Regions from separate parts of the Escherichia albertii genome, predicted to be linked through region 1. Evidence: predicted binding sites of a transcription regulator. Region 1 holds the regulator's gene; each other region holds the start of a gene.
What was found. The regulator Fur, encoded in region 1, represses iron uptake genes when iron is present. The targets are predictions, from matches to a motif close to ATAATAATGAGAACNACTATCAA.

Region 1 (10,757 bases):
GGTGCATCTACCCGATGTACGACTTCACTCACTGCATCAGCGATGCGCTGGAAGGTATTACACACTCCCTGTGTACGCTGGAGTTCCAGGACAACCGTCGTCTGTACGACTGGGTTCTGGACAACATCACCATTCCTGTTCATCCGCGCCAGTACGAATTTTCGCGTCTGAATCTGGAATACACCGTGATGTCCAAGCGTAAGCTGAACCAGTTGGTGACCGACAAGCACGTAGAAGGCTGGGATGACCCGCGTATGCCGACCATTTCCGGTCTGCGTCGTCGTGGTTACACTGCGGCTTCTATTCGTGAGTTCTGCAAACGCATCGGCGTGACCAAGCAGGACAACACCATTGAGATGGCGTCGCTGGAATCCTGCATCCGCGAAGATCTCAACGAAAACGCCCCGCGCGCAATGGCGGTTATCGATCCGGTGAAACTGGTTATCGAAAACTATCAGGGCGAAGGCGAAATGGTCACCATGCCGAACCATCCGAACAAACCGGAAATGGGTAGCCGTCAGGTGCCGTTTAGCGGTGAGATTTGGATCGATCGCGCAGATTTCCGCGAAGAAGCCAACAAGCAGTACAAGCGTCTGGTGCTGGGTAAAGAAGTGCGTCTGCGTAATGCTTACGTGATTAAAGCGGAACGCGTGGAGAAAGATGCCGAAGGCAATATCACCACCATCTTCTGTACCTACGATGCCGATACTTTAAGCAAAGATCCGGCAGATGGTCGTAAAGTGAAAGGCGTTATCCACTGGGTAAGCGCGGCACATGCGCTGCCAGTTGAAATTCGCCTGTACGACCGTCTGTTCAGTGTACCGAACCCAGGGGCTGCGGATGATTTCCTGTCGGTGATTAACCCGGAATCGCTGGTGATCAAACAGGGCTTTGCTGAACCGTCGCTGAAAGATGCGGTAGCGGGTAAAGCATTCCAGTTTGAGCGTGAAGGTTACTTCTGCCTCGACAGTCGCCATTCCACTACGGAGAAACCGGTATTTAACCGCACCGTGGGTCTGCGTGATACCTGGGCGAAAGTCGGCATGTAATTTGAAGTATTCATAGGCCGGATAGGGCGTTTACGCCGTATCCGGCATGAACAAAACGCACTTTATCAACAATCCAAAACGCCGCGTTCTGCGGCGTTTTCTCTATTTTTCCTCGCAAATTAATACCGTGTCGTTATTTATTCATAAATAAAATTAGCAACTAATGATATATACATGTTGAAAATGTTATTGCCTTAATTCAACGTAAATCCTCGTATTTCCCTCTATATACTTTTTTATAACGAACTTAAGCCTTGTAACAAAAAACATCAAAATATGTGCGGTTGCTCATGTTCTTACATTCTCGTTACAGAAAGAGATTGATAATTCGCGTCGCGAAAAATAGTCTGTCCCTGTAGTCGGCGAGACCTTTCTCAACGCTACTTTTTTAATTTTTATTTTTTTCGCTGTTCACCTTTGGTGCAGCAATTTATACGTCAAAGAGGATTAACCCATGCGTACGTTTAGTGGCAAACGTAGTACGCTGGCGCTGGCTATTGCCGGTGTTACAGCAATGTCGGGCTTTGTGGCAATGCCAGAGGCTCGCGCCGAAGGATTCTTCGAAGATTCAACCTTAACCGGCGGTATCTATTACTGGCAGCGTGAACGTGACCGTAAAGATGTTACCGACGGCGACAAATACAAAACCAACCTTTCTCACTCCACCTGGAACGCTAATCTCGATTTTCAGTCTGGCTATGCCGCTGATATGTTCGGTCTGGATATTGCCGCGTTTACAGCGATTGAAATGGCGGAAAACGGCGACAGCTCTCACCCGAACGAAATCGCGTTTTCAAAAAGTAATAAAGCCTATGACGAAGACTGGTCCGGCGATAAAAGCGGTATAAGTCTGTATAAAGCGGCGGCTAAATTTAAATACGGTCCGGTGTGGGCGAGGGCAGGTTACATTCAGCCAACTGGTCAAACGCTGTTAGCGCCGCACTGGAGTTTTATGCCAGGCACCTATCAGGGGGCGGAAGCTGGGGCTAATTTTGATTATGGCGATGCTGGTGCGTTGAGTTTCTCTTACATGTGGACCAACGAATATAAAGCGCCGTGGCATCTGGAAATGGATGAGTTTTATCAGAACGATAAAACCACCAAAGTCGACTATCTGCACTCCCTTGGCGCGAAGTACGACTTCAAAAATAATTTCGTACTGGAAGCGGCGTTTGGTCAGGCGGAAGGCTATATCGATCAGTATTTTGCTAAAGCCAGCTACAAATTTGATATCGCCGGTAGCCCGTTAACCACCAGCTACCAGTTCTACGGTACACGCGACAAAGTTGACGATCGCAGCGTCAACGATCTTTATGACGGTACAGCATGGTTGCAGGCGTTGACCTTTGGCTACCGGGCGGCTGATGTCGTCGATTTACGTCTGGAAGGCACCTGGGTTAAAGCCGACGGTCAGCAGGGATACTTCCTGCAACGTATGACTCCAACCTATGCTTCCTCTAATGGTCGCCTGGATATCTGGTGGGATAACCGTTCTGACTTTAACGCCAACGGTGAAAAAGCGGTCTTCTTCGGCGCGATGTATGACCTGAAAAACTGGAATCTTCCTGGCTTCGCCATCGGCGCTTCTTATGTTTACGCATGGGATGCTAAACCCGCGACCTGGCAGAGTAACCCGGATGCGTACTACGACAAGAACCGGACTATTGAAGAGTCTGCGTACAGCCTGGATGCGGTCTACACCATTCAGGACGGTCGAGCCAAAGGCACGATGTTCAAACTGCACTTCACCGAATACGACAACCACTCCGACATCCCAAGTTGGGGTGGTGGTTACGGCAACATCTTCCAGGATGAGCGTGACGTGAAATTTATGGTGATCGCACCGTTCACTATCTTCTGATGCCAGACGCGGCAGGCATTTTGCCTGCCGCCCGTTTGAGGAGTTCGCTATGAAAAAATTAATTCTCATCGCCATAATGGCATCGGGGCTGGTGGCCTGCGCGCAGTCGACAGCACCAAAGGAAGATAGCCATCTGAAAGAAGCTTACAGCGCCTGTATCAATACCGCGCAAGGTTCGCCGGAAAAAATTGAAGCCTGTCAGAGCGTGTTAAACGTACTGAAGAAAGAGAAACAACATCAACAGTTTGCCGAACAAGAAAGTGTTCGCGTGCTGGATTATCAGCAGTGCATTCAGGCAACGCAAACCGGTAATGACCAGGCGGTGAAAGCCGATTGCGATAAGGTCTGGCAGGAAATTCGCAGTAATAACGCTACGCAGTAAAAACTGAAAAGCGAGGGCTGTCACTCTCGCTTTTTCTTGTTTCCCTTGTATCAAAAAGCCAACCCGCAGGTTGGCTTTTCTCGTTCGTTCAGGCTGGCTTATTTGCCTTCGTGCGCATGCTCATCTTCGCGGCAATCGCCTTCGGCGCAGTGACCGTAAAGATAGAGGCTATGGTTAGTCAGGCGAATGCCATGTTTCGCGGCGATTTCACGTTGACGCGCTTCGATGGAATCATCACTAAATTCGATAACCTTGCCGCAGTCGAGGCAGATCAGGTGATCGTGGTGGTGTTGCTGGGTCAGTTCAAATACGGATTTGCCGCCTTCAAAATTGTGGCGGGTGACGATACCTGCGTCGTCAAACTGGTTCAGTACGCGGTATACCGTAGCCAGACCAATTTCTTCACCCATATCGATCAGACGTTTGTACAAATCTTCCGCACTGACGTGATGGTTGTCCGGCTCCTGAAGAACTTCCAGGATTTTCAAGCGTGGAAGCGTTACTTTCAGGCCAGCTTTCTTTAGGGCGGTATTGTTATCAGTCATGCGGAATCTGTCCTGTTACTAAGCGGTTCACTTCATTAGAAGAAGTGACAGAATTTGCTCTTGAGATAATGCGTATCATTATAGAATTGCCACGCCTAAATGAAAACTACAAGTCCCTGGCAAATATTGTTAATAAAAACGTGGCACAGCTTACACTTATATCGGCAAGGCCACTTGAATACCGGGACATTGTACAGGTACAACGGCAAAAGTTACAAATTTGTAGCAATTATTTCGATTGGCATTACCTATTAATACGGCGTAGATATTGGTCTACGCCGCATCACATCAGGCATTGATAATTTCGTCGAGATGTAACTCTTCAGAAATTTGTTTTACCCATTTTTCTACGCGCTCGGCGGTCAGTTCCGGTTGACGGTCTTCGTCGATAGCCAGACCGACGAAGTGGTCATCATCTACCAGACCTTTCGATGCTTCGAAATGGTAGCCGGCAGTTGGCCAGTGACCGACGATAGTCGCGCCGCGCGGTTCGATGATGTCGCGGATGGTGCCTAACGCATCGCAGAAATATTCTGCGTAATCTTCCTGGTCGCCACAACCAAACAGCGCAACCAGTTTACCATTGAAATCAATCTCTTCGAGAGTTGGGAAAAAATCGTCCCAGTCACATTGCGCTTCGCCGTAGTACCAGGTTGGAATGCCCAGCAGCAGAATGTCATACGCTTCCAGATCTTCTTTGCTGCTTTTTGCAATGTCATGGACATCGGCAACGTCTTTACCAAGCTGTTTTTGAATCATTTTTGCGATATTTTCGGTATTACCGGTGTCGCTGCCGAAAAAGATGCCAGTGATAGCCATGAGTGAAATAACCTCTTGAAACTTATTGAAATGGGGGTGGTAAATTGCCCACGGATAAAGGCAATCATAGCAGAACAGGCAGTCTTGCGGAATCAGCAAACTTGCAGGACTGCACACTGTGCTACACGAAAATGGAAATTTAAACGATGCCCTGGCTGCGCAGCGCTGCCAACTGCTGCATCAATATCTCTTCGATCAGTTCGCTACGACTCATATTACGCGATTCTGCCAGCTCGTTCAGCGCCTCGACAGCCTCCGTGTTCAGCTTCAGTTCGACACGCTTAAGACCACGTACTTTGTCGCGTTTTAGCTGGTTGCGCTTATTAATACGCAGCTGTTCATCGCGCGAAAGCGGATTGGTTTTCGGTCGTCCCGGTCGACGCTCGTGCGCGAACAGATCTAATGTCGTACGGTCCGTTTGTTCTTTGGCCATGATCTTGGTGACTTCGGGGGAAACAATCAGCCAGGCGCTTGCCCGGATGGATAGCGCGCCATAATACAACAGCGTGAGGAGTCTCGCCAACGCCCACGCGCGGAAAGCCGCGCGGGCGCTGGGTTTTTAATCAGTTATGCTAATCATTGAGATAGCGACGGATGGCGCGCAACACCGCATCCGGTTTTTCTGCGTGTACCCAGTGACCCGCGCCTGCAATCACATGCGCCCGTGCCTGTGGAAATTGTGCCAGTAAATCAGCTCGATACTGTTCGGTGACATACGGCGAGTTGCCGCCAGGAATAAACAGCGCAGGGTGGTCCCACGCCGGAATTTTCTCCCAGCCAACAATATGTGGATATTGATCCCACAGTACCGGCACATTAAAGCGCCATTCGCCATCAACGTAAGATTTCAGCAGAAACTGAATGACTCCTTCTTCATTCAGATGCTGGCGCATCACTGCCGCTGCCTGCTGGCGTGTTTGCGCGTCGGATTCACTGACCGCATTGATGGCCGCGAAAATCTCATCGTGACGGCGTACGTGATAGTTGACCGGCGCGATATCAATCGCCACCAGTTTATCGATGCGATCGGGAGCCAGTGCAGTGAGCGCCATTACCGCTTTACCGCCCATTGAGTGACCAATAAATGTCGCCTTATCGATCTGCAACGCATCCAGGGTATCAACAAGATCCTGGGCCATCGCCGGGTAATTCATCACCGGATCTCTCAGCGAAAGACCATGGTTACGCATATCAACCTGGATGATATTGTGATCGTCTATCAGATCGCGAGCCAGTACGCCAAGATTGTCGAGGCTGCCAAACAGGCCATGGACGAGGACAATGGGAGAATTATTGTGCTGGTTTTGTGCAGTTTGCGCGCGGATATTCAATTTCATGGCAAAGTTCTTTTTTTCGCTCTGTCGGGTTAGGGTATTATGTTGACCATTGTGCCACAGGGCTGCAACAAATACGGGTTACTCCGATTTTTTCTGCATGCCAGGCTTGACGCTATCCGCTGCCGGGATTTATTCGTATACTCCCGGCAACTTGTATTCAGCTAAGACACCGCACTGGATTAAGATGAAAACGATTGAAGTTGATGATGAACTCTATAGCTATATTGCCAGCCACACTAAGCATATCGGCGAGAGCGCATCCGACATTTTACGGCGCATGTTGAAATTTTCCGCCGCATCACAGCCTGTTGCTCCGGTGACGAAAGAGGTTCGCGTTGCGTCACCTGCTATCGTCGAAGCGAAGCCGGTCAAAACGATTAAAGATAAAGTTCGCGCCATGCGTGAACTTCTGCTTTCGGACGAATACGCCGAGCAAAAACGCGCGGTAAATCGCTTTATGCTGCTGTTGTCTACACTATATTCTCTTGACGCCCAGGCGTTTGCCGAAGCAACGGAGTCGTTGCATGGCCGCACGCGCGTTTACTTTGCGGCAGATGAGCAAACGCTACTGAAAAATGGTAATCAGACCAAACCGAAACACGTGGCAGGCACGCCGTATTGGGTGATCACCAACACGAACACTGGCCGTAAATGCAGCATGATCGAACATATCATGCAGTCGATGCAATTCCCGGCGGAATTGATTGAGAAGGTTTGCGGGACAATTTAAAACAACGTTGCAGACAAAGGACAAAGCAATGGCAATCCACAATCGTGCAGGCCAACCTGCACAACAGAGTGATTTGATTAATGTCGCCCAACTGACGGCGCAATACTATGTACTGAAACCAGAAGCAGGGAATGCTGAACACGCGGTGAAATTCGGGACCTCCGGTCACCGTGGCAGTGCAGCGCGCCATAGCTTTAACGAGCCGCACATTCTGGCGATAGCCCAGGCGATTGCCGAAGAACGTGCGAAAAACGGCATCACTGGCCCTTGCTACGTGGGTAAAGATACCCATGCTCTGTCTGAACCTGCGTTCATTTCCGTCCTGGAAGTACTGGCAGCAAACGGTGTTGATGTCATTGTGCAGGAAAACAATGGCTTTACACCGACGCCTGCCGTTTCCAATGCCATTCTGGTTCACAACAAAAAAGGTGGCCCACTGGCAGATGGTATTGTGATTACGCCGTCCCATAACCCGCCGGAAGATGGTGGTATCAAATACAACCCGCCAAATGGCGGTCCGGCTGATACCAACGTCACCAAAGTGGTGGAAGACAGAGCCAACGCACTGCTGGCGGACGGCCTGAAAGGCGTGAAGCGTATCTCCCTCGACGAAGCGATGGCGTCCGGTCATGTGAGAGAACAGGATCTGGTGCAGCCATTTGTGGAAGGCCTGGCGGATATCGTTGATATGGCCGCGATTCAGAAAGCAGGTTTAACGCTGGGTGTCGATCCGCTGGGGGGGTCCGGTATCGAATACTGGAAACGTATTGGCGAGTATTACAATCTCAACCTGACCATCGTTAACGATCAGGTTGATCAAACCTTCCGCTTTATGCACCTCGACAAAGATGGCGCGATCCGTATGGATTGCTCCTCTGAATGTGCGATGGCGGGCCTGCTGGCGCTGCGTGATAAGTTCGATCTGGCGTTTGCTAACGACCCGGATTATGACCGTCACGGTATTGTCACTCCGGCTGGGTTGATGAACCCGAACCATTATCTGGCGGTGGCGATCAACTACCTGTTCCAGCATCGTCCGCAGTGGGGCAAAGATGTTGCCGTCGGTAAAACACTGGTTTCTTCCGCGATGATCGACCGTGTGGTTAACGATTTGGGCCGCAAACTGGTAGAAGTACCGGTAGGCTTCAAATGGTTTGTTGATGGCCTGTTCGACGGTAGTTTCGGCTTTGGCGGCGAAGAGAGCGCGGGTGCTTCCTTCCTGCGTTTCGACGGTACGCCGTGGTCGACCGATAAAGACGGCATCATCATGTGTCTGCTGGCGGCGGAAATTACCGCAGTCACTGGTAAGAACCCGCAGGAACACTACAACGAACTGGCAAAACGCTTTGGTGCGCCGAGCTACAACCGTTTGCAGGCAGCGGCAACCTCCGCACAGAAAGCGGCACTGTCTAAGCTGTCGCCGGAAATGGTAAGCGCCAGCACTCTGGCTGGCGACCCGATCACCGCGCGTCTGACCGCAGCACCGGGCAACGGTGCTTCTATTGGCGGTCTGAAAGTGATGACAGACAACGGCTGGTTCGCCGCGCGTCCGTCAGGCACGGAAGACGCATATAAGATCTACTGCGAAAGCTTCCTCGGTGAAGAACATCGCAAGCAGATCGAGAAAGAAGCGGTTGAGATTGTTAGCGAAGTTCTGAAAAACGCGTAATTGCGTAAAGTAATAAAAAAGGGCGATCATTCGATCGCCCTTTTTTGCTTCACTTTATTAACCGTGTTTATTTTTCAGTTCAAAACGTGGTGATACCAGGCCATACAGCGTCCAGCCGAGGAAGGTCACGATGGAGCCATACAACATGGCTTCTTCCCCGGAGGAGTAGAGCGCATAGAAGCTGTACATTGCGCCAACAAAGGCAACAAAGTTAGCCACTTTCGCTTTAGCTGCCGGAACATTAGCTGCCTTCTGAATGATCACCAGTGCCGCCATCGACAGAATATACGGGATGATATTGGTCACCACAGCCAGATTAACCAGTACGTTGAACTGACTGTTCAACGACGGGCTAATCGTCATCAGCGCCAAACCAGTCTGGATAATCACAATGGTCAACATTCCCTGAACAGGTGCGTCCACTTTTGTTACACGAGAGAAGATTTTTGGAAAGTATCCCTCATCGGCGGAAGATTTAAACACCTGAGCAATGGTGAATTGCCATCCAAGCAGCGAACCGCAGCAGGACATCACCATCAGCGCCATAATCACTTTACCGACTACCGGTGTGAACATTTGCGCGAAGGCCAGACCAAACGGCGCGGTTGAATTTGCCAGTTCCATATTTGGCACAATCCCGGCAATTACGTTGGTGGAAACGATATAAATTACCGCCGCACCTAATGTACCGCCGAGTACCGCGATCGGCACGTTACGTTCCGGGTTTTCCACCACGTCGGCATTCGCACACGCCGACTCCAGACCAAGAAATGCCCACAGCGTCATGGCGATAGAAGAACCTACCGCGCTGAAGAACGGCGCATGATGTGGGTTCCATGAATCAACATAAAGCGTTGGACTAAACCAGAACCAGCCGATAATGCACAGGCCGATCACCGGGATAATGACCCCCCACACGGTAATGCTACTGATTTGCCCGGTAATGCGCGCGCCGCCAAAGTTAGCCACGGTACATACCCACAATACAGCAATAGTGGCAAGACCGATCTGGACTGGCGAGAGTGCGGCGCCAAACAATTCAGTACCGTAACCAACGGCGGAAATAGCAATGGCGACGTTGGCAATCAGCAGCGAGACGCCGTAGGTGTAGTTTGCCATGAAGTTGCCGGATTTACCGAAAGCATATTCGGCGTAACCGCCCATACCGCCTGATTTACGGCTATACATACCGCATTTTGCGAAGGCCCAGGCCAACGCCATTGAGCCCACCGCTGTTACCAACCAGGAGATAATCGAGATCGTCCCGACTTCTGCCAGTTTGGTCGGGAGCATAATGATCCCGGAGCCCATCATGTTGACCATCGTCAGTATGGTTAACTGCACGACGCCCATCTTGTTCGCTTTAGCCTGACTCATAATTTTTCCCCTTCTGACAGGGTGCCTTGCGCATCACGAGGCTTGATGACATAGCACCAGACTTGCTTACGTCCATCATGTTCTTCGATATAGACGCCCTGTAATTCCGGTGCAAAACCAGGCAGCAGGTTGATCCCTTCTTCCAGTGCGCTGAAGTAACGCAGAACCGCACCGCCCCAGACTTCACCAGGAACAACACACAGCACTCCCGGAGGATAAGGCAGGGCGCCTTCAGCAGCGATACGACCTTCTGCATCCGGCAGGCGAACCAGTTCCACCTCACCGCGCAAGTAGGCGTAGTTGGCTTCCTGTGGATTCATACAAACGCGTGGGAAGTGTTCTTTACGGAACATCTCTTTTTGCAGTTGTTTCACATTGTGGCGGGCATACAGGTCATGCATTTCCTGACAGAGCTGACGCAAGGTATAACCGGCGTAACGTTCTTCGTGCTGTTTGTAAATAGAAGGCAGCACTTCCGCCAGTGGAGCATCTGCTTCCAACAGTTTTTCGAAACGTACCAGCAAGGCGACAAGTTGCTGCAGTTTGGCCATATCCTCCGCCGGAGTTAGCAGGAAGAGAATGGAGTTCAGATCGCATTTTTCTGGAATTACGCCATTTTCGCGCAGGAAGTTGGCGAGAATTGTTGCCGGAACGCCAAACGCCTCATATTCGCCATTACGCGCATCAATACCTGGGGTCGTCAGCAGCAGCTTGCACGGATCGACAAAATATTGGTTTTCTGCGTAGCCTTCAAAAGAATGCCAGTGTTCTCCCGGGACAAACTGGAAGAAACGCAGGTCATTGGCGATTTCTCTGGTCGGATAAGATTGCCACGGTTTGCCATCGATCAGTTCAGGTACGAATGGGCGAATATGATGGCAGTTTTCGAGGATCAGTTTGCGGGCATCGATGCCATTTGCCACACACTCCATCCACATGTTGCGACCGCTTACGCCTTCATGCATTTTGGCGTTGACATCCAGCGCGG
Region 2 (10,757 bases), 690 kb from region 1:
TAATTTCGTCATTTCTTCCATGTTGCTGTTGGTCAGCATCCCGGTTGGGCGCTTGGAAGAGGAACGACGATCGACGATCTGGTTGATGATCACTTTTTCATATTTGGATTCGGTTTGAACGCCGATCTCATCGATTACCAGCAGATCAACATTACTCAAATCGTTCAGTAGCTGCTCTTCACTGGTGCTGTTATTTCTGAAGGTATCTTTCATCGCCGACATAATATCGGCCACGGTAATAATCAGGACTGATTTACCGCGTAGCAGCAGTTCGTTGCAGATCGCCGCCGCCAGATGGTTTTTGCCAGTTCCAGGCTTGCCAGAAAAGATAAAGCTGGCAATGTTGCCGTCGAACTCTTCCACATACTGGCGTGCTTTGCTTAACGCATTCATCTGGCCTTCGCACTCAACGCGATAGTTCTCGAAGGAGCAATTTTGATGTAGCGGACGAATGCCGGAGCGATTAAAGGTGCGCTGCATTTTCATCGCCCGATTCTCGCGTTCAAGGGCGGCGGAGCGGATGGCTCCTTGTTCTTTCTGCCAGGCTAATAGTTCTTCACCCGTTTTGAAGGCGGGTTTGATATGAGCAGGCATCATTTTTTGCAGGCGCTGCATCAGGTCGCCAACGTTTTTCATCGTTATCCTCTGAATCCCGGTGGAATTTGGCTGTCAGGTTCACTGACCGTGTTCACATCTCGTTTGGCTAATCCGCCGCTGCTGGCGCGACCGATTTGCAGACTGCGCGCCAGTTTTTGTTGCCATTGTACATGGTGAAAAACTTTGCCTTCCGCCTGCCAGTAGGCAATGAATGAGGCCAACTCTTCGGCTGTTACCGGCTCTCTTAGCGCCACGCCCCATAACGCGGCCTGGCGGATAAAGTCGGCATCGGGCTGCCAGTCTGGGTACATGGCGAATTTACCCATTGGTACGGCAACGGGAGCGGCTTGTGGTTCCTGATAGAGTTGATCGTCCAGAGCAACATCGCTTCCCGGACGTGCCAGCTTTTCTTCCAGCGCCAGCAGTTCAGCCAGGCGCGCGGGCGTGACGGCATAAAAGGCCGGGGCGTTGTTAGCAAATACGGCAACCACACCGCTTTCAGCTTTTGCCAGAACGGTTTGGTGATCGTGTACCAGGGCGTCAATACCAACGACGTCCGGGGTCAAAACTCTGGAAGACATACTGTTTCTCAATATGGAACGATGAACGAGAAGGGAGATTACTTTTATAGTAACACACGGATGAGAGGAGGCTGTCTCTCATCCGTGTGCTTAAGCGAGGCAATTCTATACGCGGGGACGCTTGCGGTACAACCATAATCCAGGAACGGAAAGGCCAATGGATAATGCGCCAACAATTGATGAAGCCGTAAGAAAGTTGGTTAACAGGGCAATCATCAACGGTTCGCTGTATCCTAACTGGCTGATTTTTACCGCTGAAATCATCGCAGTGTAGGCGGGAATACCCGGGAACATGGGGATCACCGCCGCCACGGTGAAGACTTTCGGATGCGCCAGATACCAGCGTGACCACTGGATGCCAATGGTGCCGACCAACAGAGAAGCTATGAATGTCGACCATTCGATATTCAGCCCGGTAGTCATTAAGATCATCCGTGTACCATGACCCATGGCGCCAAGTAGCGCACACCAGCGTAATGCCCTAATGGGGACGTTGAACACCATGGCGAAACCGACCGCCGGTATAGCCGCGAGGATCATATCCTGTGCCAGCGCCAACAGAAATTCGATTACACCCATCCGCGTAGCCCCCATATGGTTAATGCCATCACCACACCAACGCAGGTCGCCAGGGTCAACAGACTGGCGATCGCCCAACGTGCCAGCCCGGTATTAATGTGGCCCTTAAACATATCGGCGACGGCATTAATGAGTGGAAAACCCGGCACCAGTAGTAAAACGCTGGCCGCCATCGCCACGCTGGGCGTATTGCTGAAGGTGGGGAGTTGCAAAAGCAGTCCAGAAATGGTGGTGGCGGCAAATGCTGTGATGCAAAAGTTGATCTGTGGGTGAAGGTGGCGTTGTGCCAGTAGCTGACGGATATACATGGCGATCATGCTGGCGAAGAAGGTGATAACAGCGCCGTCCCATCCACCGTTATTCAGCTTGCAGAAACAGGCGCAGGAAAGCCCAACCATCAAGGCAACCAGCCAGCGTGGATAGCGCAGTGGACGTATTTGGCTAAAACGTTTCTCAACGCCTTTGTAATCTAACAGTTGATGTTCTGCCAGAATGACAATGTGCTGTACTTCGGTAACTACGTGCATATTAATGCCGCGATCGTGATTTTTGCGCGTTGATGTCAGGCATTGCCCGTCTTTAATGGTGGTAAGCACGATGGCATTGGAAGAAATGGCGCTTTCAACGCTGTCCATTCCCAGCGCCCGACCAAGTCGCGAAGATAGTTCATCAACCACCGCGCTTTCCGCTCCGTGTTGTAATAAAAAAAGCCCGCACTGGATACATAGCCGTGTGATGGCCCGCTGTTGCTCTTCTTGCATGACTCGCCCTGTGTCATTAGACGTGTTGCAGATTGTCCAAATAATGAGATCCCTTTTGTATCATGAAGCGCGGTTGTTTTGACGTTGGTTAAGATCAAAATTGCGCTGATTAGTCCTGATCCCTATGGTGAGTCCGGTGTTGGACCGAAGTTTGTATTTGTCATGAAGTAAATTATTGTATGAATATTATCATTTCAATGAATTAATGATTTTTTCTTTTACGTGTTCAGTTAATTTCCGATGGTATGTACTTTAAGTGAGTGAATAAAAATAACTAGTTAGATTTTATTACTTTTTTCTCGTTTTTCTGGCGGAAATGCTCGCATGGCGGCATTGTTCGCCTTTTTAATTATATAAAAAAGTAATTGAATTCCAGACCCATCATTAAGTATTTCTAACAACATAATTTAGATATTTTAAATGTGTCAAAGCTATTTCACCAGGTTATTATTTGAGGCTATTCTCCTGAAACATACAAAGGGCTTTTGTGTGCAGGAGCAACTGATATGAAAGTGAATGCTAAGGATAATTTATTCGCTTAGTCTATTAATCTGTTGGATTTATTTAAGGAATGAATATTCTGAAAAGCCATTATGATTTTTAGACAGTGGATGTGGAGGAAATATGTTGCCAGGATGCTGCAAAAATGGAATTGTTATCAGTAAAATACCCGTCATGCAAGCAGGGCTGAAAGAGGTTATAAAGACCCATTTCCCTGAATATGATATGACATCCAGCGCCTCTGCAGAGGAGCTTACCTTATTACAATTACGCCGTGCTGGGTTAGTGATTGTTGATTTAGCCGGACAAATTGAACACCCGCGAGCCGTTTGTGAGCATTATTATTCGTTAATCTCGCAATATCGGGAGATTCACTGGATTTTTATGGTGTCGCGCGCCTGGTATACCCTGGCGGTAGAGTTGCTGATGTGTCCCACCGCGACATTATTATCCGATCTCGAACCCATTGATAGTCTGGTCAAGACCGTTCGTTCCGGTAATGCCCATGCAGACCGAATCAGCGCTATGCTGACTTCTCCTGTGATGTCGGAAACGCAAGATTCAAATTATCAGTCTGTCGTTTTGACCATTTCTGAACGTAAGGTTCTGCGGTTGTTAGGTAAAGGATGGGGCATCAACCAGATAGCGTCATTGCTTAAAAAAAGTAATAAAACCATTAGCGCACAAAAGAACAGTGCGATGCGTCGTCTGTCAATTCACAGCAACGCGGAAATGTATGCATGGATAAATAGCGCACAGGGTGCAAGAGAACTTAACTTGCCTTCTGTTTATGGAGATGCCGCGGAATGGAACACAACCGAATTAAGAAGAGAAATGTCGCACTTATAGAAAAATGCGTCATGAGCAGTATCGGGATTGAGAGTTTATTCAGAAAGTTTGCGGGTAACCCCTATAAACTCCATATCTACACTAGCCGGGAGGCGTTCCAGGATGCTATGTCACGAGTCTCATTTACGGCGGTTATATTCTCGTTTTCTGCCATGAGAACGGAGCGCAGAGAGGGATTATCCTGTTTGAATGAACTGGCAATTAAGTTTCCGCGTACCCGACGTTTGGTTATTGCAGATGATGATATCGAAGCACGATTGATAGGATCATTGTCGCCATCGCCTTTAGATGGAGTGCTAAGCAAAGCCTCAACATTAGACGTGTTTTACCAGGAACTTTTTCTGTCATTAAATGGTGTACGTCAGGCGACCGATCGTCTTAACAACCAGTGGTACATTAATCAAAGTCGCACGTTAAGCCCAACAGAGAGAGAAATATTGCGCTTTATGTCGCGTGGCTACTCAATGACACAAATTGCCGAGCAGCTTAAGCGAAATATTAAAACGATTCGCGCGCATAAGTTTAATGTGATGTCGAAACTGGGCGTCAACTCCGATGCAGGGTTACTGGAAGCCGCAGATATTTTGTTGTGTATGCGGATTTCAGACGCAATTCATGTACTACATCCTTTTTAAAACGATGAACGCCGGGTTAATCGTCCCGGCTGCGTTTTTTTATTTCAGCGTACAGTCGCCGCACTGTTGCACATCTGGCAGGCGGTAACGCTGGCAACAGGTTCGACGAACTAATAAACCGTCGCGTAGCACGACTGTGCGCCATAATGGATTATCTTCTCCGCTGGAGAGCGTTTTCTCAAAGAACAGGGCATGGCGGAGCGATTCAACGGTTGATTCACCGATTAGTTTTTTCATCTCTGTCAGATACCAGTTGATCAAATAGCCAGTGTTACTCCAGATGAGTTTACCGTTGATTTCGTCAGTGGCTTCTAGTGCCTGCACAACCGGGATCAACGCTGTCGTGATCAACTTTTCCATTCGCTGCCGCGGTGAATATATGGCTGCATTCTTGTCTTCACACACATCGACCCAGAAACAGGCGGCGCGTCCAGTTTCGTGAAACTCAACGTGGAAATGTTCCGGGGAAAGGTCTAACGCTTTTTCCTGCGTTAGCAGCGCCAGCATTAATGGTGGCGTCATCAGGCCGATATACCATTGCGCCCACAGTGAGAGCAGCGGCTTGTTCTCGCGGATCATCATCGGTTGGTTGCGGTAGATATGATCGGAATAGACCGCCAGTAGAGAACTTAGCGCATTCGGCGATGACCATTGCGCCAGCGTCATGGCGTTAAGCGGGGCGGGTTCATCCAGACGGATAAATTCCAGCAGATGTTCACGATGTTCGGCGATCGTCGCACGTACCGCTTGTGCAAGCGTTGGATCTTGCGGTTTGAGATGCGTTCGCCAGATAACATCTTCAAAAAGCGGTGCGGAACGATAGGACATAATCGTGATAGCAATCTAAATGATAATGATTGCTAATACTATCTATAGGTTTATCCGATAGCAAGGGGTTTCTCGTGCTTGTAAATGATAAAAATTACCATATGATATTTATTATCATTATCGATGTGAGAGATAAAACCATGTTGCAACGTATGCTGGGTAGTGGTTGGGGAGTATTTTTGCCGGGGTTGTTGATTGCAGGTCTGGCGTATGCTGATTTATCGCCGGATCAGTGGCGGATTGTGATTCTGATGGGATTAGTGTTGACGCCGGTGATGCTGTATCACAAACAATTACGGCATTACGTTTTGCTGCCATCGTGCCTGGCGCTTATTTCTGGCGTCATGCTGATGATAATGAACGGGAATCAGGGATGAAAAAGCAAAGAAGAAACAAGAGAGGAAGTAAAGATAATTGGTGCGAGGGGGGGGACTTGAACCCCCACGTCCGTAAGGACACTAACACCTGAAGCTAGCGCGTCTACCAATTCCGCCACCTTCGCACAGTCATCTTACTTTTTTGATATCGCCTCGTTGGTGCGAGGGGGGGGACTTGAACCCCCACGTCCGTAAGAACACTAACACCTGAAGCTAGCGCGTCTACCAATTCCGCCACCTTCGCCCAGTGCGAGCAATATCAACGTGGTTTTTGGTGCGAGGGGGGGGACTTGAACCCCCACGTCCGTAAGGACACTAACACCTGAAGCTAGCGCGTCTACCAATTCCGCCACCTTCGCATACCATCAATTCTTAAAAAGAATTGCTACCACGGAGGCGCATTCTAGTGGTTTTCAGCTATTCGTCAATAGTTAATTATCGCCTGATGCGTGATTGTTGGAAAAATGGTCATCAGGAGGCTAACGTGCGGGTTTGGTTGGTCGGATAAGGCGTTCACGCCGCATCCGACACGGTATGCGGGTGCAGATGTCAGATGCGACGCTGGCGCGTTTTATCTGGCTTACGATAGGCTAACGTACAGGTTTGTAGGTTGGATAAGACGTTCACGCCGCATCCAACAAGGATTGCGGCGTGATTCTTAACCTTTCTTCGCCTGGCGGGTCATAATGGCGCGATACACCTTGAAGCGCCCGGTTTGCGCGATCACTTCGTGGAAACCAAATGTTTCATCCAGTACGTCCGGGTAAGGCAGGAAGGCGTTTGCCACAATTCGCAACTCGCCGCCGCTGTTAAGATGGCGCACCGCGCCGCGAATCAGCGTTTGCGCTGCATCAAGGCTGGTTTGCATCCCGTCGTGGAATGGCGGGTTGGAGATGATCATATCAAAACGACCTTTCACCTCGGAAAAGACGTTGCTGGCAAAGACCTCACCTTCAATGCCGTTAGCAACAAGCGTTGCGCGGCTGGCTTCTACCGCTGGCGCAGAGACATCGCATAAGGTGAGACGAATCTTCGGCGAATGGCGTGCAAAGGCAACCGAAAGCACTCCTGTGCCACAACCGATATCCAGTACTTTGCCTTTCGTGTGCGGGGTTAATGTCGAGAGCAGTAACTGGCTGCCGGCATCCAGACCGTCACGGCTAAATACGCCTGGCAGCGTTTTAATGGTCAGGCCATCAACACTGTATTCGCCCCAGAATTTATCGGCATCAAACACCGGCTGCTTTTCCAGACGACCAAAATAGAGGCCACAGCGACGGGCGCTGTCTACCTTATTCAACGGCGCATAATCGGCCAGCATCTGCTCGGCGCTGCGCACGCCGCTGCGGTTCTCGCCAACGACGAAAATGTCAGTGCCCACCGGCAGCAGAGAAAGTAAATTCATCAACTGGAACTGAGCTTCCGGTTTGTTCTTCGGCCAGTAGTAAATCAGCGTATCGCAATCTGCGACGTCATCCGCCGTTGCCACCAGGCTAAAACGGGCGTTATCTCCCATCTGGCGGCTTAACACCTGCCAGTGGTGGAATTGCTGGGTATGAGCACGGCTGGCCGCGGTATCTAAACGCGCGGGCAGGTCATCCTGTAAGTCTCCGGCAAACAGAATACGGCTTTTTTCGAAATCATCACTGTGACGCAGCAAGACTTCACTTGCCGGGGTAAATGCAGACATGGAATGCTCCTCAATTGATACTGGCGGCGATTATAGCCATATGTTGGCGCGGTATCGACGAATTTGCTATATTTGCGCCCCTGACAACAGGAGCGATTCGCTATGACATCCCGACGAGACTGGCAGTTACAGCAGCTGGGCATTACCCAGTGGTCGCTGCGTCGCCCTGGCGCGTTGCAGGGGGAGATTGCCATTGCGATCCCGGCACACGTTCGTCTGGTGATGGTGGCAAACGATCTTCCCGCCCTGACCGATCCCCTGGTGAGCGACGTTCTGCGTGCATTAACCGTCAGCCCCGATCAAGTGCTGCAACTGACGCCTGAAAGGATCGCGATGCTGCCGCAAGGCAGTCGCTGCAACAGCTGGCGGTTGGGTACTGATGAACCGCTGTCACTGGAAGGCGCTCAGGTGGTATCACCGACGCTCACCGAATTACGGGCAAACCCAACGGCACGCGCCGCATTATGGCAACAAATTTGCACATATGAACACGATTTCTTCCCTCGAAACGACTGATTTACCTGCGGCTTTTCACATTGAACAACGCGCCCACGCCTTTCCGTGGAGCGAAAAAACCTTTGCCAGCAATCAGGGCGAGCGTTATCTCAATTTTCAGTTAACGCAAAACGGCAAAATGGCAGCGTTTGCGATTACGCAAGTGGTGCTGGATGAAGCTACCTTGTTCAATATCGCGGTCGATCCCGACTATCAGCGTCAGGGACTGGGAAGGGCGCTGCTGGAACATTTGATCGACGAACTGGAAAAACGCGGCGTGGCGACCCTATGGCTGGAAGTCCGCGCCTCAAATGCTGCTGCCATTGCTCTGTACGAAAGTTTAGGCTTTAACGAGGCGACGATTCGCCGCAATTACTACCCCACCACGGACGGTCGCGAAGACGCCATCATCATGGCGTTGCCAATCAGTATGTAAGACAAGGTGGAATAATGAAGTGGGACTGGGTTTTCTTTGACGCCGATGAAACGCTGTTTACCTTTGACTCGTTCACCGGCCTGCAGCGGATGTTTCTTGATTACAGCGTCACCTTTACCGCTGAAGATTTTCAGGACTATCAGGCCGTTAACAAGCCCCTGTGGGTGGATTATCAAAACGGTGCGATCACTTCATTACAGCTTCAGCACGGGCGTTTTGCAAGCTGGGCCGAACGGCTGAATGTCGAGCCGGGTAAACTCAATGAAGCCTTTATTAATGCAATGGCGGAAATTTGCACGCCGTTGCCGGGGGCGGTTTCCCTGCTTAACACCATTCGCGGCAATGCCAAAATCGGTATCATCACTAACGGCTTTAGCGCCCTGCAGCAAGTGCGTCTGGAACGCACGGGCTTGCGTGACTATTTCGATCTGCTGGTGGTTTCTGAAGAAGTTGGCGTTGCTAAACCGAATAAGAAAATATTCGATTATGCGCTGGAACTGGCGGGCAATCCTGAGCGTTCACGCGTGCTGATGGTTGGCGACACTGCCGAGTCTGATATCCTCGGTGGCATCAACGCCGGGCTTGCGACCTGCTGGCTGAATGCGCACAATCGCGAGCAACCAGAAGGCATCGCGCCCACCTGGACCGTTTCTTCGTTGCACGAACTGGAGCAGCTCCTGTGTAAACACTGATTGCCTCCCCCCCGTTGATGGGTAAAATAGCCGCAATTTTTCGTTTTCAACAAGCGCGGCGCGATGCCGCTTACTCAAGAAGAAAGAATTATGACGTTGTCTCCTTATTTGCAAGAGGTGGCGAAGCGCCGCACTTTTGCCATTATTTCTCACCCGGATGCCGGTAAAACCACCATCACCGAGAAGGTGCTGCTGTTCGGACAGGCCATTCAGACCGCCGGTACAGTAAAAGGCCGTGGTTCCAACCAGCACGCTAAGTCGGACTGGATGGAGATGGAAAAGCAGCGTGGGATCTCCATTACCACGTCTGTGATGCAGTTTCCGTATCACGACTGCCTGGTTAACCTGCTCGACACCCCAGGGCACGAAGACTTCTCGGAAGATACCTATCGTACCCTGACCGCGGTGGACTGCTGCCTGATGGTTATCGACGCTGCAAAAGGTGTTGAAGATCGTACCCGTAAACTGATGGAAGTAACCCGTCTGCGCGATACGCCGATCCTCACCTTTATGAACAAACTTGACCGTGATATCCGCGACCCGATGGAATTGCTCGATGAAGTTGAGAACGAGCTGAAAATCGGTTGCGCGCCGATCACCTGGCCGATTGGCTGCGGCAAGCTGTTTAAAGGCGTTTACCACCTTTATAAAGATGAAACCTATCTCTATCAGAGCGGTCAAGGTCACACCATTCAGGAGGTCCGCATTGTTAAAGGGCTGAACAACCCGGATCTCGATGCCGCTGTCGGTGAAGATCTGGCGCAACAATTGCGCGATGAACTGGAACTGGTGAAAGGCGCCTCTAACGAATTCGATAAAGATCTGTTCCTCGCAGGTGAAATCACCCCTGTATTCTTTGGTACTGCGCTGGGTAACTTCGGCGTCGATCATATGCTGGATGGCCTGGTGGAGTGGGCGCCTGCGCCGATGCCGCGTCAGACCGATACCCGTACCGTAGAAGCGAGCGAAGACAAATTTACCGGCTTCGTGTTTAAAATTCAGGCCAACATGGACCCGAAACACCGCGACCGCGTGGCATTTATGCGTGTGGTGTCCGGTAAATATGAAAAAGGCATGAAACTGCGTCAGGTGCGTACTGCGAAAGATGTGGTGATCTCCGATGCGCTGACCTTTATGGCGGGTGACCGTTCGCACGTTGAAGAAGCATATCCGGGCGACATTCTCGGTCTGCACAACCACGGCACCATTCAGATCGGCGATACCTTTACCCAGGGCGAGATGATGAAGTTCACCGGTATTCCGAACTTCGCACCGGAACTGTTCCGTCGTATCCGCCTGAAAGATCCGCTGAAGCAAAAACAGTTGCTCAAAGGGCTGGTACAGCTTTCCGAAGAGGGCGCGGTGCAGGTGTTCCGTCCTATCTCTAACAACGACCTGATTGTCGGTGCGGTTGGTGTGCTGCAGTTCGATGTGGTGGTGTCGCGTCTGAAGAGTGAATACAACGTCGAAGCGGTGTATGAATCGGTCAACGTCGCTACCGCTCGTTGGGTAGAATGCGCGGATGCGAAGAAATTCGAAGAGTTCAAGCGTAAGAACGAAAGCCAACTGGCGCTGGATGGCGGTGACAACCTCGCTTACATCGCTACCAGTATGGTCAACCTGCGCCTGGCGCAGGAACGTTATCCAGACGTTCAGTTCCACCAGACTCGCGAACATTAATTCTTGCCTTAAGGGCGCGGCAACCGCTGCGCCCTGTCAATTTCCCTTCCTTATTA
Region 3 (10,757 bases), 1.0 Mb from region 1:
TAAAGCGTGTTCGACCCAGTGCCCAATCAAAATTGACGTGCCGGAGTTCCGTTCTCGCTTTCTGCAGCTTTACCACACTCGTTATTTGCGCCCGTTGCGTGATCATCTGGTCGCAACGGTTGAGAGTTATGCTCCGTTGATGGCGCGCGCGCCGAAGACTTTTAACTTCTTTCTTCGCCAGCCGTTGGTGCGCAAACTCTCTGAAAAGCACATCGGTATGGTTGATTTACCGCTGCTTTCGGTACCGTCGCTGCAACAACAAATGGTAGGGCATCGCTCGGCGAACATGACGCTGGAACAGCTTGAAGCCCTCAATACAGAGCAGAAAGCGCGTACGGTGCTGGTGGTGCAGGATCCTTTTACCAGCTATTACGATGCGCAGGTGGTAGCGGATTTTGTACGCCTGATCGAGAAATTAGGCTATCAGCCGGTGCTGCTGCCGTTCTCGCCGAACGGTAAAGCGCAGCATATCAAGGGATTCCTCACACGCTTTGCGAAAACGGCGAAAAAAACGGCGGATTTCCTCAACCGCGTGGCGAAGCTGGGAATGCCAATGGTGGGCGTCGATCCGGCACTGGTGCTCTGTTATCGTGATGAATATAAACTGGTCCTCGGCGAGGAACGCGGCGAGTTTAACGTCTTGCTGGCGAATGAATGGTTGGCAGGCGCGCTTCAGCCTCAGCCAGAGCTTATAGCCAGCGGTGAAGCGTGGTATTTCTTTGGTCACTGTACTGAAGTCACTGCTTTGCCCGGCGCGCCTGCCCAGTGGGCCGCTATATTTGCCCGTTTTGGCGCAAAGCTGGAGAATGTTAGCGTTGGTTGTTGCGGTATGGCGGGCACTTACGGACATGAAGCGAAAAATCATAAAAACTCGCTCGGTATCTATGAGTTATCCTGGCATCAGGCAATGCAGCGGTTGCCACGTAATCGCTGTCTGGCGACCGGATATTCCTGTCGCAGTCAGGTGAAACGGGTTGAAGGGACAGGGGTACGCCATCCTGTGCAAGCATTACTGGAGATCATTAAATGATATGGAAACGTGAAGCCACCCTTGAAGCACTGAATGCCATGGGGGACGGAAATATGGTGGGGTTGCTGGATATTCGCTTTGAGCGTATTGGCGACGATACTCTGGAAGCGACGATGCCGGTAGATCAACGAACAAAGCAGCCGCTTGGGCTGCTGCATGGCGGTGCATCGGTGGTCCTTGCAGAGAGTATCGGTTCTATTGCCGGTTATTTATGTACTGAAGGTGATCAAAAAGTCGTTGGCTTAGAAATTAATGCTAACCATGTGCGATCGGCGCGAGAAGGGCGAGTCCGCGGCGTTTGCAGACCGTTACATCTCGGTTCGCGTCATCAGGTCTGGCAGATCGAAATCTTCGATGAGAAAGGGCGTTTGTGCTGTTCATCACGATTGACGACGGCCATTTTGTGACGTTGTCACTAAAAAAGTGTGACGCATATTGCTTTTGGTTATTATCTGCGCAGTAAACGGTGGTATACTGTGCAGGTCTTGTCTACAAGCGAGGATGTTATGTCTACTCAACTCAATCCCACCCAACTGGCAATCGAGTTTTTACGCCGCGACCAAAGCAATCTTTCTCCTGCCCAATATCTCAAACGACTGAAACAATTAGAACTTGAATTTGCTGACCTGCTCGCGCTCTCTTCTACTGAACTGGTTGAAGAAATCTACTTCGCCTGGCGTCTGGGCGTCCATTAATCGTTACTGAATATAGTCTGTACGCCCTATTGACCTGGATTAATATTTTGTCCAGGTCTGACCATTTTCCTCTCATCTGTCTCGTTTTTACTCGTTTGATCTTGCTTAAAAAAAATACAAATCGAAGTTTGTGTTAAAACGGCGGTCGGATCTTATGAGATTATTCTTATCGCCCCTTCAAGAGCTAAGCCACTGTGAGTGCCGGAGATAAGCGCCGGGTGGGGTAGAAACCCTTAAGTCTGTGTTGTACAGACTTAAGGGTTTTCTTATTTTATGAGCCCGCTATTTTTTACCTATCTCTTAAATAGTCATTTCCAATACAACTTTTTCTTTTCCATCACAGCCTTAACTCTCTTCCGATAAGAATCATTATTTAACAATGAGATATCTGATTTTTCTCGTACCTGTTAACCCACACATCAGGGTCTATGCTTATTAAATGCAGGCAAAAAGCATGTTTTACGGAAAAGCCCCTGCGTTTTCTGTGTTGTACTGATAATCATTATCACTAACATGCTGTTATATGCTGAAAGCGATGAAGTGAGGTAAGTCGATGGACATGCATTCAGAAACGTTTAATCCAGAGGATTTCGCCTGGCAGGGCTTAACGCTGACACCCGCTGCCGCGGTCCACATCTGTGAGCTGGTGGCAAAGCAGCCTGGTATGGTCGGTGTGCGTTTAGGCGTCAAACAAACCGGCTGTGCGGGCTTTGGCTATGTGCTCGATAGCGTCAGCGAGCCGGACAAAGACGATCTGCTTTTTGAACACGACGGCGCGAAGCTGTACGTCCCATTACAGGCAATGCCGTTTATTGATGGCACGGAAGTCGATTTCGTTCGTGAAGGTCTCAATCAGATATTCAAATTTCACAACCCGAAAGCCCAGAATGAATGTGGCTGTGGCGAAAGCTTTGGGGTATAGGCGGTACTATGTCTCGTAATACTGAAGCAACTGACGATGTCAAAACCTGGACCGGCGGCCCGCTGAATTATAAAGAAGGATTCTTCACCCAGTTAGCCACTGATGAGCTGGCAAAGGGGATAAACGAAGAGGTGGTGCGTGCAATCTCGGCGAAGCGTAATGAGCCGGAGTGGATGCTGGAGTTTCGCCTCAACGCCTATCGCGCATGGCTGGAGATGGAGGAACCGCACTGGCTAAAAGCGCACTATGACAAGCTGAATTATCAGGATTACAGCTATTACTCGGCACCATCATGCGGTAATTGTGACGACACCTGCGTGTCGGAACCCGGCGCGGTGCAGCAAACTGGCGCGAACGCTTTTTTAAGTAAAGAGGTGGAGGCGGCATTTGAGCAGTTAGGCGTTCCCGTGCGGGAAGGCAAAGAGGTGGCGGTGGATGCCATTTTCGACTCTGTTTCGGTTGCCACCACTTATCGCGAAAAACTGGCGGAGCAGGGAATTATTTTCTGTTCCTTTGGCGAGGCGATTCACGAACACCCGGAACTGGTGCGCAAATATCTCGGCACCGTGGTGCCGGGGAATGACAATTTCTTTGCCGCGCTTAATGCGGCGGTGGCCTCTGACGGTACGTTTATTTATGTGCCTAAAGGCGTGCGCTGCCCGATGGAACTTTCCACCTATTTCCGCATTAACGCGGAAAAAACCGGGCAGTTTGAGCGCACCATTCTGGTGGCCGACGAAGACAGCTACGTCAGCTACATTGAAGGTTGTTCCGCTCCGGTGCGTGACAGCTATCAGTTACACGCGGCGGTGGTAGAAGTCATCATCCATAAAAACGCCGAGGTGAAATATTCCACGGTGCAAAACTGGTTCCCTGGCGATAACAATAGCGGCGGTATTCTCAACTTCGTCACCAAGCGCGCTTTGTGCGAAGGGGAAAACAGTAAAATGTCATGGACGCAATCAGAAACCGGTTCAGCGATTACGTGGAAATATCCCAGCTGCATTTTGCGCGGCGATAACTCCATCGGTGAGTTTTACTCGGTGGCGCTAACCAGCGGTCATCAACAGGCCGATACCGGCACCAAAATGATCCACATCGGCAAAAACACCAAATCGACCATTATCTCGAAAGGGATCTCTGCCGGACACAGCCAGAACAGCTATCGCGGATTAGTGAAAATCATGCCGACGGCGACCAATGCACGCAACTTCACCCAGTGCGACTCAATGCTGATTGGCGCTAACTGTGGGGCGCATACCTTCCCGTATGTCGAGTGTCGTAACAATAGCGCTCAACTGGAACATGAGGCCACCACCTCGCGTATTGGCGAGGATCAACTGTTTTACTGCCTGCAACGCGGGATCAGCGAAGAAGACGCCATCTCAATGATTGTTAACGGCTTCTGCAAAGATGTTTTCTCGGAATTGCCGCTGGAATTTGCCGTTGAAGCACAAAAACTTCTCGCCATCAGTCTTGAACATAGCGTTGGATAAGGAATAAACATGTTAAGTATTAAAGATTTACACGTCAGCGTGGAAGATAAAGCTATTCTGCGCGGATTAAGCCTCGACGTTCGTCCCGGCGAAGTTCACGCCATTATGGGGCCAAACGGTTCGGGGAAAAGTACCTTATCGGCAACACTTGCCGGGCGCGAAGATTATGAAGTAACGGGCGGCACGATTGAGTTTAAAGGTAAAGATTTGCTTGAGTTGTCGCCGGAAGATCGTGCTGGCGAAGGCATCTTTATGGCCTTTCAGTATCCGGTGGAAATTCCTGGCGTCAGTAACCAGTTTTTTCTGCAAACGGCACTTAATGCAGTGCGTAGCTATCGTGGTCAGGACGCGCTCGACCGCTTTGATTTTCAGGATTTGATGGAAGAAAAAATCGCCCTGCTGAAGATGCCGGAAGATTTATTGACCCGCTCGGTGAACGTCGGTTTTTCCGGTGGCGAGAAAAAGCGTAACGATATTCTGCAAATGGCCGTGCTGGAGCCAGAACTGTGCATTCTTGATGAGTCGGATTCCGGGCTGGATATCGACGCATTAAAAGTGGTTGCCGATGGCGTGAACTCACTACGCGATGGCAAACGTTCATTCATCATTGTTACGCACTACCAGCGCATTCTCGACTACATCAAACCGGATTTCGTCCATGTGCTGTATCAGGGGCGGATTGTGAAATCTGGCGATTTTACGTTGGTCAAACAACTGGAGGAGCAGGGTTATGGCTGGCTTACCGAACAGCAGTAACGCGCTGCAACAGTGGCATCACTTGTTTGAGGCCAAAGGGGCGAAACGATCGCCGGAAGCTCAACAACACTTACAACAACTGCTACGTACCGGCCTGCCGACGCGTAAGCATGAGCACTGGAAATATACGCCGCTGGAAGGGCTGACCAATAGCCAGTTTGTCAGCATTGCGGGGGAGATATCCCCACAGCAGCGTGATGCCTTAGCGTTAACGTTAGACGCCGTGCGGCTGGTGTTTGTCGATGGACGTTACGTGTCAGCACTTAGCGATGCAACGGAAGGCAGCGGATATGAAGTAAGCATTAACGATGACCGTCAGGGATTGCCCGACGCCATTCAGGCGGAAGTGTTTCTCCATCTGACGGAAAGCCTGGCGCAAAGTGTTACGCATATCGCTGTGAAGCGCGGTCAACGGCCTGCGAAACCATTGCTGTTAATGCATATCACCCAGGGCGTGGCAGGTGAAGAGGTGAATACCGCCCATTATCGCCATCATCTGGAGCTGGCGGAAGGTGCCGAGGCGACGGTGATTGAGCATTTCGTTAGCCTTAACGAGGCCCGACATTTTACCGGTGCGCGGTTGACCATCAACGTGGCGGCGAACGCTCATTTGCAGCATATCAAGCTGGCGTTTGAAAACCCGGTCAGTCATCACTTTGCGCATAACGATATGTTGCTGGCAGACGATGCCACCGCATTTAGCCACAGTTTCCTGCTTGGCGGCGCCGTGTTACGGCACAACACCAGTACGCAGCTCAATGGCGAAAATAGCACGTTGCGTATCAATAGCCTGGCGATGCCGGTGAAAAACGAGGTGTGTGATACCCGCACCTGGCTGGAACACAATAAAGGTTTTTGTAATAGCCGCCAGTTGCACAAAACTATCGTTAGCGACAAAGGGCGCGCGGTTTTTAACGGTTTGATCAATGTCGCGCGGCACGCCATTAAAACTGACGGTCAGATGACCAACAATAACTTGTTGATGGGCAAACTGGCGGAGGTGGATACCAAACCACAACTGGAAATTTATGCTGATGACGTGAAATGCAGCCACGGCGCGACGGTGGGGCGTATTGATGACGAACAGATGTTCTATCTGCGCTCGCGCGGGATTAATCAGCAGGATGCCCAGCAGATGATCATCTACGCCTTTGCTGCCGAACTGACGGAGGCACTGCGTGATGAAGAGCTTAAACAGCAGGTGTTGGCGCGCATCGGTCAACGGCTGCCAGGAGGTGCAAGATGACGTTTTCCGTCGATAAAGTACGGGCCGATTTTCCGGTGCTCTCGCGAGAGGTGAATGGTCTGCCTCTGGCTTATCTCGACAGTGCCGCCAGCGCCCAGAAACCGGGCCAGGTGATTGACGCCGAGGCTGAATTTTATCGTCATGGCTATGCGGCGGTACACCGCGGTATCCATACATTAAGCGCTCAGGCGACCGAGAAAATGGAGAACGTGCGCAAGCGGGCATCGCTGTTTATTAATGCTCGTTCTGCAGAAGAACTGGTGTTTGTGCGTGGCACGACGGAAGGCATTAACCTGGTCGCCAATAGCTGGGGCAACAGCAACGTGCGGGCGGGCGATAACATCATCATCAGTCAGATGGAACATCATGCCAACATTGTTCCCTGGCAGATGCTTTGCGCGCGCGTTGGCGCCGAGTTGCGGGTGATTCCCCTTAACCCTGACGGTACGCTACAACTGGAGAGGCTATCCAATCTGTTCGATGAGAAAACTCGCCTGCTGGCGATTACTCATGTCTCCAATGTGCTGGGAACGGAGAACCCGCTGTCGGAGATGATTACGCTTGCGCATCAGTATGGCGCAAAAGTGCTGGTGGATGGCGCTCAGGCGGTGATGCACCATCCGGTAGACGTTCAGGCGCTGGACTGCGATTTCTACGTTTTTTCCGGGCATAAACTGTATGGTCCCACCGGGATTGGCATTCTGTATGTAAAAGAAGCCTTATTGCAGGAGATGCCGCCGTGGGAAGGGGGCGGGTCAATGATCGCTACCGTCAGCCTGAGTGAAGGCACCACCTGGGCCAAAGCGCCGTGGCGGTTTGAGGCGGGTACGCCCAATACCGGTGGCATTATTGGTCTTGGCGCGGCACTGGAGTATGTTTCAGCGCTGGGGCTTAACAACATTGCCGAGTATGAACAGAATCTGATGCATTATGCGCTGTCACAGCTGGAATCTGTACCGGATCTCACTCTGTATGGGCCACGGAACAGACTTGGCGTTATCGCTTTTAATCTCGGTAAACACCACGCCTATGACGTTGGCAGTTTTCTCGATAACTACGGCATTGCTGTGCGTACCGGACATCATTGCGCAATGCCATTAATGGCCTACTACAACGTCCCCGCTATGTGTCGGGCGTCGCTGGCTATGTATAACACCCATGAAGAAGTGGATCGCCTGGTGACCGGATTGCAACGTATTCATCGTCTGCTGGGATAACAGGGAGGCTTTATGGCTGTCTTGCCGGATAAAGAAAAATTGCTGCGTAACTTTTTACGTTGCGCCAACTGGGAAGAGAAGTATCTCTACATTATTGAACTGGGCCAGCGTCTGCCGGAATTACGCGATGAAGACAAAAGTCCGCAAAATAGTATTCAGGGCTGCCAGAGTCAGGTGTGGATTGTGATGTGTCAGAATGCGCAGGGAATTATTGAATTGCAGGGCGACAGCGATGCCGCCATTGTGAAAGGGCTTATTGCCGTTGTTTTTATTCTCTATGATCAAATGACGCCGCAGGATATTGTTAATTTTGATGTGCGCCCGTGGTTTGAAAAAATGGCTCTCACTCAACATCTCACCCCATCACGTTCGCAAGGTCTGGAAGCGATGATTCGCGCAATTCGCACCAAAGCTGCTGCACTTAGCTAAACTAAAGGGACAGCTTTCATCCGGTTGGCTCACTTTGCCGGATGGTCGATGCTTACTCTGGTCAGCACAGGAGTGTTTCGTCTTCAGGTAAGCATAAGTGCCATCCGACGTTTCAGCGTGAGTCTCCGGCAAATACAGGAGGTTTACAATGAAACGCGCGTCTTTGCTTACATTCGCTCTTATCGGCGCTTTTAGCGCTATCCACGCAGCCTGGGCGGTTGATTATCCGCTCCCACCAACCGGAAGCCGACTGGTTGGGCAAAATCAAACCTACACGGTGCAAGAGGGGGATAAAAATCTGCAAGCCATTGCCCGACGTTTTGATACTGCGGCAATGTTGATCCTTGAAGCCAATAACACTATCGCTCCAGTGCCAAAACCCGGTACGACGATAACGATTCCTTCGCAACTGTTATTACCTGATGCGCCGCGTCAGGGGATAATTGTCAATCTTGCTGAACTGCGCCTTTATTATTATCCGCCGGGAGAAAATATTGTGCAGGTCTACCCGATAGGAATTGGCTTGCAGGGACTGGAAACGCCGGTGATGGAAACGCGCGTAGGGCAGAAGATACCGAATCCAACCTGGACGCCAACTGCGGGGATTCGTCAGCGCTCACTGGAGCGTGGCATTAAATTACCGCCAGTTGTTCCTGCAGGGCCGAATAATCCATTAGGACGTTACGCGCTGCGTCTAGCACACGGCAATGGCGAATATCTCATTCATGGCACCAGCGCGCCGGATAGCGTCGGTTTGCGCGTCAGCTCGGGGTGTATTCGTATGAACGCGCCGGATATCAAAGCATTGTTCTCCAGCGTGAGAACAGGAACGCCGGTGAGAGTGATCAATGAACCGGTGAAATATTCCGTAGAACCGAATGGTATGCGTTATGTGGAAGTGCATCGACCATTGTCGGCAGAAGAACAGCAGAATGTTCAGACGATGCCGTATAAATTGCCCGTTGGTTTTATGCCATTCAAAGATAATCAGGCTGTAGATCAGACACGGGTCGATAAAGCATTGTATCGCCGGGCGGGGTATCCGGTTGCGGTAAGCCGTGGACAAACACCGAAGGTAAGTAATATGCCAACGGTAGAATCTGCGCAAAATAGTGAACCAGAGCAGGGTAATTTGTTACGTGCGACGCAATAGGTGTAATTAGCAAGCAAAAAAATGGCGCACAATGTGCGCCATTTTTCACTTCACAGGTACTATTACTTGCGGTATTTAGTAGCCATGTTGTCCAGACGCTGGTTAGCACGAGCTGCGTCATCTTTAGCAGCCTGAACGTCGGAACGCATTGCGTTCACGTCGTTGCTCAGCTGGTCAACTTTAGCGTTCAGAGTCTGAACGTCAGAAGACAGCTGATCGATTTTAGCGTTGCTGGAGCAACCTGCCAGCAGAGTAGAACCCAGGATTACCGCGCCCAGTACCAGTTTAGTAGCTTTCATTATTAATACCCTCTAGATTGAGTTAATCTCCATGTAGCGTTACAAGTATTACACAAAGTTTTTTATGTTGAGAATATTTTTTTGATGTGAAGGCACTTATTTTTGATCGTTCGCTCAAAGAAGCATCGAACGCTGAGTTTTAGATAAAAAAATTGAGAGAAAACAGGACGCTTCCATCGGATTCATCTTAGATAAAGTGAGATTATATAGTGAAATCCGATTTGATTTTTTATTGTTCCTGGTTATCGATTAAATAAAAAAAGCGCCCATAAGGGCGCTTTGATATACAAATTAATTCACAAAAGCAATATTACAGCACGTGAACAGATGCGGTGTTAGTGGTGCCGCTTGGTACCAGCGCACCGGAAACCATTACCACGACGTCGCCTTTGTGTGCCAGACCGCTTTGTAGCGCCAGTTCTTTACCCAGACGATAGAAATCATCAGTAGAGGTGATTTCTTTCACTAACTGCGGTACAACACCTTTGCTCAGCACCAGTTGGTGAGCCGTTTTTTCGTTAGTGGTCAGCGCCAGAATGGTGGCATCCGGGAAGTATTTACGCACTGCGCGAGCAGACTTACCGCCTCGGGTCGCTACGACGATCAGCGGCGCATCCAGTTTTTCCGCAGTTTCAACAGCGCCACGGCAAACCGCTTCGGTAATACGCAGTTTACGGTTGTCGTTGTTGAACTCGAGACGGCTGTTCATTACGCGGTCGGTACGTTCACAGATGGTCGCCATGATAGAAACCGCTTCCAGCGGATATTTACCTTTTGCTGACTCACCAGACAGCATGACTGCGTCGGTACCGTCGAGGATGGCGTTGGCAACGTCACCGGCTTCCGCACGAGTCGGACGTGGGTTTTTAATCATGGAATCCAGCATCTGGGTCGCCGTGATAACGACTTTACGTGCACGGATACATTTTTCGATCATCATTTTCTGGGCGAAGATAACTTCTTCAACCGGGATTTCTACACCCAGGTCGCCACGCGCAACCATGATGCCGTCAGACGCCTCGAGGATTTCGTCGAAGTTATTCAGGCCTTCCTGGTTTTCGATTTTAGAGATGATGTGGATGTTTTCGCCGCCGTGTGCTTTCAGGTGCTCACGGATTTCGATAACGTCAGAACGCTTACGAATAAAGGACGCAGCAACAAAGTCAACGCCTTGTTCGCAACCGAAGATCAGATCCTGTTTGTCTTTTTCAGCAAGAGCTGGCAGAGCGATGGAAACACCTGGCAGGTTGACGCCTTTGTTTTCACCCAGATCGCCGTTGTTCAGTACCTTACAGATAACTTTGTTACCTTCAATAGCGGTAACTTCCATACCGATCAGACCATCGTCAACCAGTACGGTGTTGCCGACGGACAAGTCAGTGGTGAAACCTTCATAAGTTACCGCAACCATTTCGTTGTTGCCGATAACGGATTTGTCAGTAGTGAAAGTAAAGGTCTGACCGGCTTTCAGAGAAACGTCATTACCGCCTTCCAGTTTCATGGTGCGGATTTCC

Region 2: the regulator Fur is predicted to act here: its motif matches at 5,433-5,455, upstream of fhuF (siderophore-iron reductase FhuF).
Region 3: the regulator Fur is predicted to act here: its motif matches at 2,218-2,240, upstream of sufA (Fe-S cluster assembly scaffold SufA).

Annotation. Positions count from the first base shown of each region.
Region 1 is NZ_CP117568.1:4,394,352-4,405,108, forward strand. It holds gene glnS (glutamine--tRNA ligase) at 1-1,049, shown strand, start outside; gene chiP (chitoporin ChiP) at 1,504-2,910, shown strand; gene PS053_RS21150 (ChiQ/YbfN family lipoprotein) at 2,960-3,292, shown strand; gene fur (ferric iron uptake transcriptional regulator) at 3,391-3,837, opposite strand; gene uof (fur leader peptide) at 3,830-3,916, opposite strand; gene fldA (flavodoxin FldA) at 4,126-4,656, opposite strand; gene ybfE (LexA regulated protein) at 4,796-5,089, opposite strand; gene ybfF (esterase) at 5,229-5,993, opposite strand; gene seqA (replication initiation negative regulator SeqA) at 6,178-6,723, shown strand; gene pgm (phosphoglucomutase (alpha-D-glucose-1,6-bisphosphate-dependent)) at 6,752-8,392, shown strand; gene potE (putrescine-ornithine antiporter) at 8,450-9,769, opposite strand; gene speF (ornithine decarboxylase SpeF) at 9,766-10,757, opposite strand, start outside.
Region 2 is NZ_CP117568.1:3,703,179-3,713,935, forward strand. It holds gene dnaC (replicative helicase loader DnaC) at 1-636, opposite strand, end outside; gene dnaT (primosomal protein DnaT) at 639-1,178, opposite strand; gene PS053_RS17940 (threonine/serine exporter) at 1,284-1,757, opposite strand; gene PS053_RS17945 (threonine/serine exporter family protein) at 1,748-2,518, opposite strand; gene PS053_RS17950 (helix-turn-helix transcriptional regulator) at 3,143-3,868, shown strand; gene bglJ (DNA-binding transcriptional activator BglJ) at 3,826-4,503, shown strand; gene fhuF (siderophore-iron reductase FhuF) at 4,543-5,331, opposite strand; gene PS053_RS17965 (DUF1435 domain-containing protein) at 5,472-5,708, shown strand; tRNA gene PS053_RS17970 (tRNA-Leu) at 5,747-5,833, opposite strand; tRNA gene PS053_RS17975 (tRNA-Leu) at 5,866-5,952, opposite strand; tRNA gene PS053_RS17980 (tRNA-Leu) at 5,981-6,067, opposite strand; gene rsmC (16S rRNA (guanine(1207)-N(2))-methyltransferase RsmC) at 6,367-7,398, opposite strand; gene holD (DNA polymerase III subunit psi) at 7,501-7,914, shown strand; gene rimI (ribosomal protein S18-alanine N-acetyltransferase) at 7,883-8,329, shown strand; gene yjjG (pyrimidine 5'-nucleotidase) at 8,344-9,021, shown strand; gene prfC (peptide chain release factor 3) at 9,112-10,701, shown strand.
Region 3 is NZ_CP117568.1:713,298-724,054, reverse strand. It holds gene ydiJ (D-2-hydroxyglutarate dehydrogenase YdiJ) at 1-1,030, shown strand, start outside; gene menI (1,4-dihydroxy-2-naphthoyl-CoA hydrolase) at 1,027-1,437, shown strand; gene PS053_RS03465 (YdiH family protein) at 1,537-1,725, shown strand; gene sufA (Fe-S cluster assembly scaffold SufA) at 2,279-2,647, shown strand; gene sufB (Fe-S cluster assembly protein SufB) at 2,656-4,143, shown strand; gene sufC (Fe-S cluster assembly ATPase SufC) at 4,153-4,899, shown strand; gene sufD (Fe-S cluster assembly protein SufD) at 4,874-6,145, shown strand; gene sufS (cysteine desulfurase SufS) at 6,142-7,362, shown strand; gene sufE (cysteine desulfuration protein SufE) at 7,375-7,791, shown strand; gene ldtE (L,D-transpeptidase LdtE) at 7,940-8,944, shown strand; gene lpp (murein lipoprotein Lpp) at 9,007-9,243, opposite strand; gene pykF (pyruvate kinase PykF) at 9,554-10,757, opposite strand, start outside.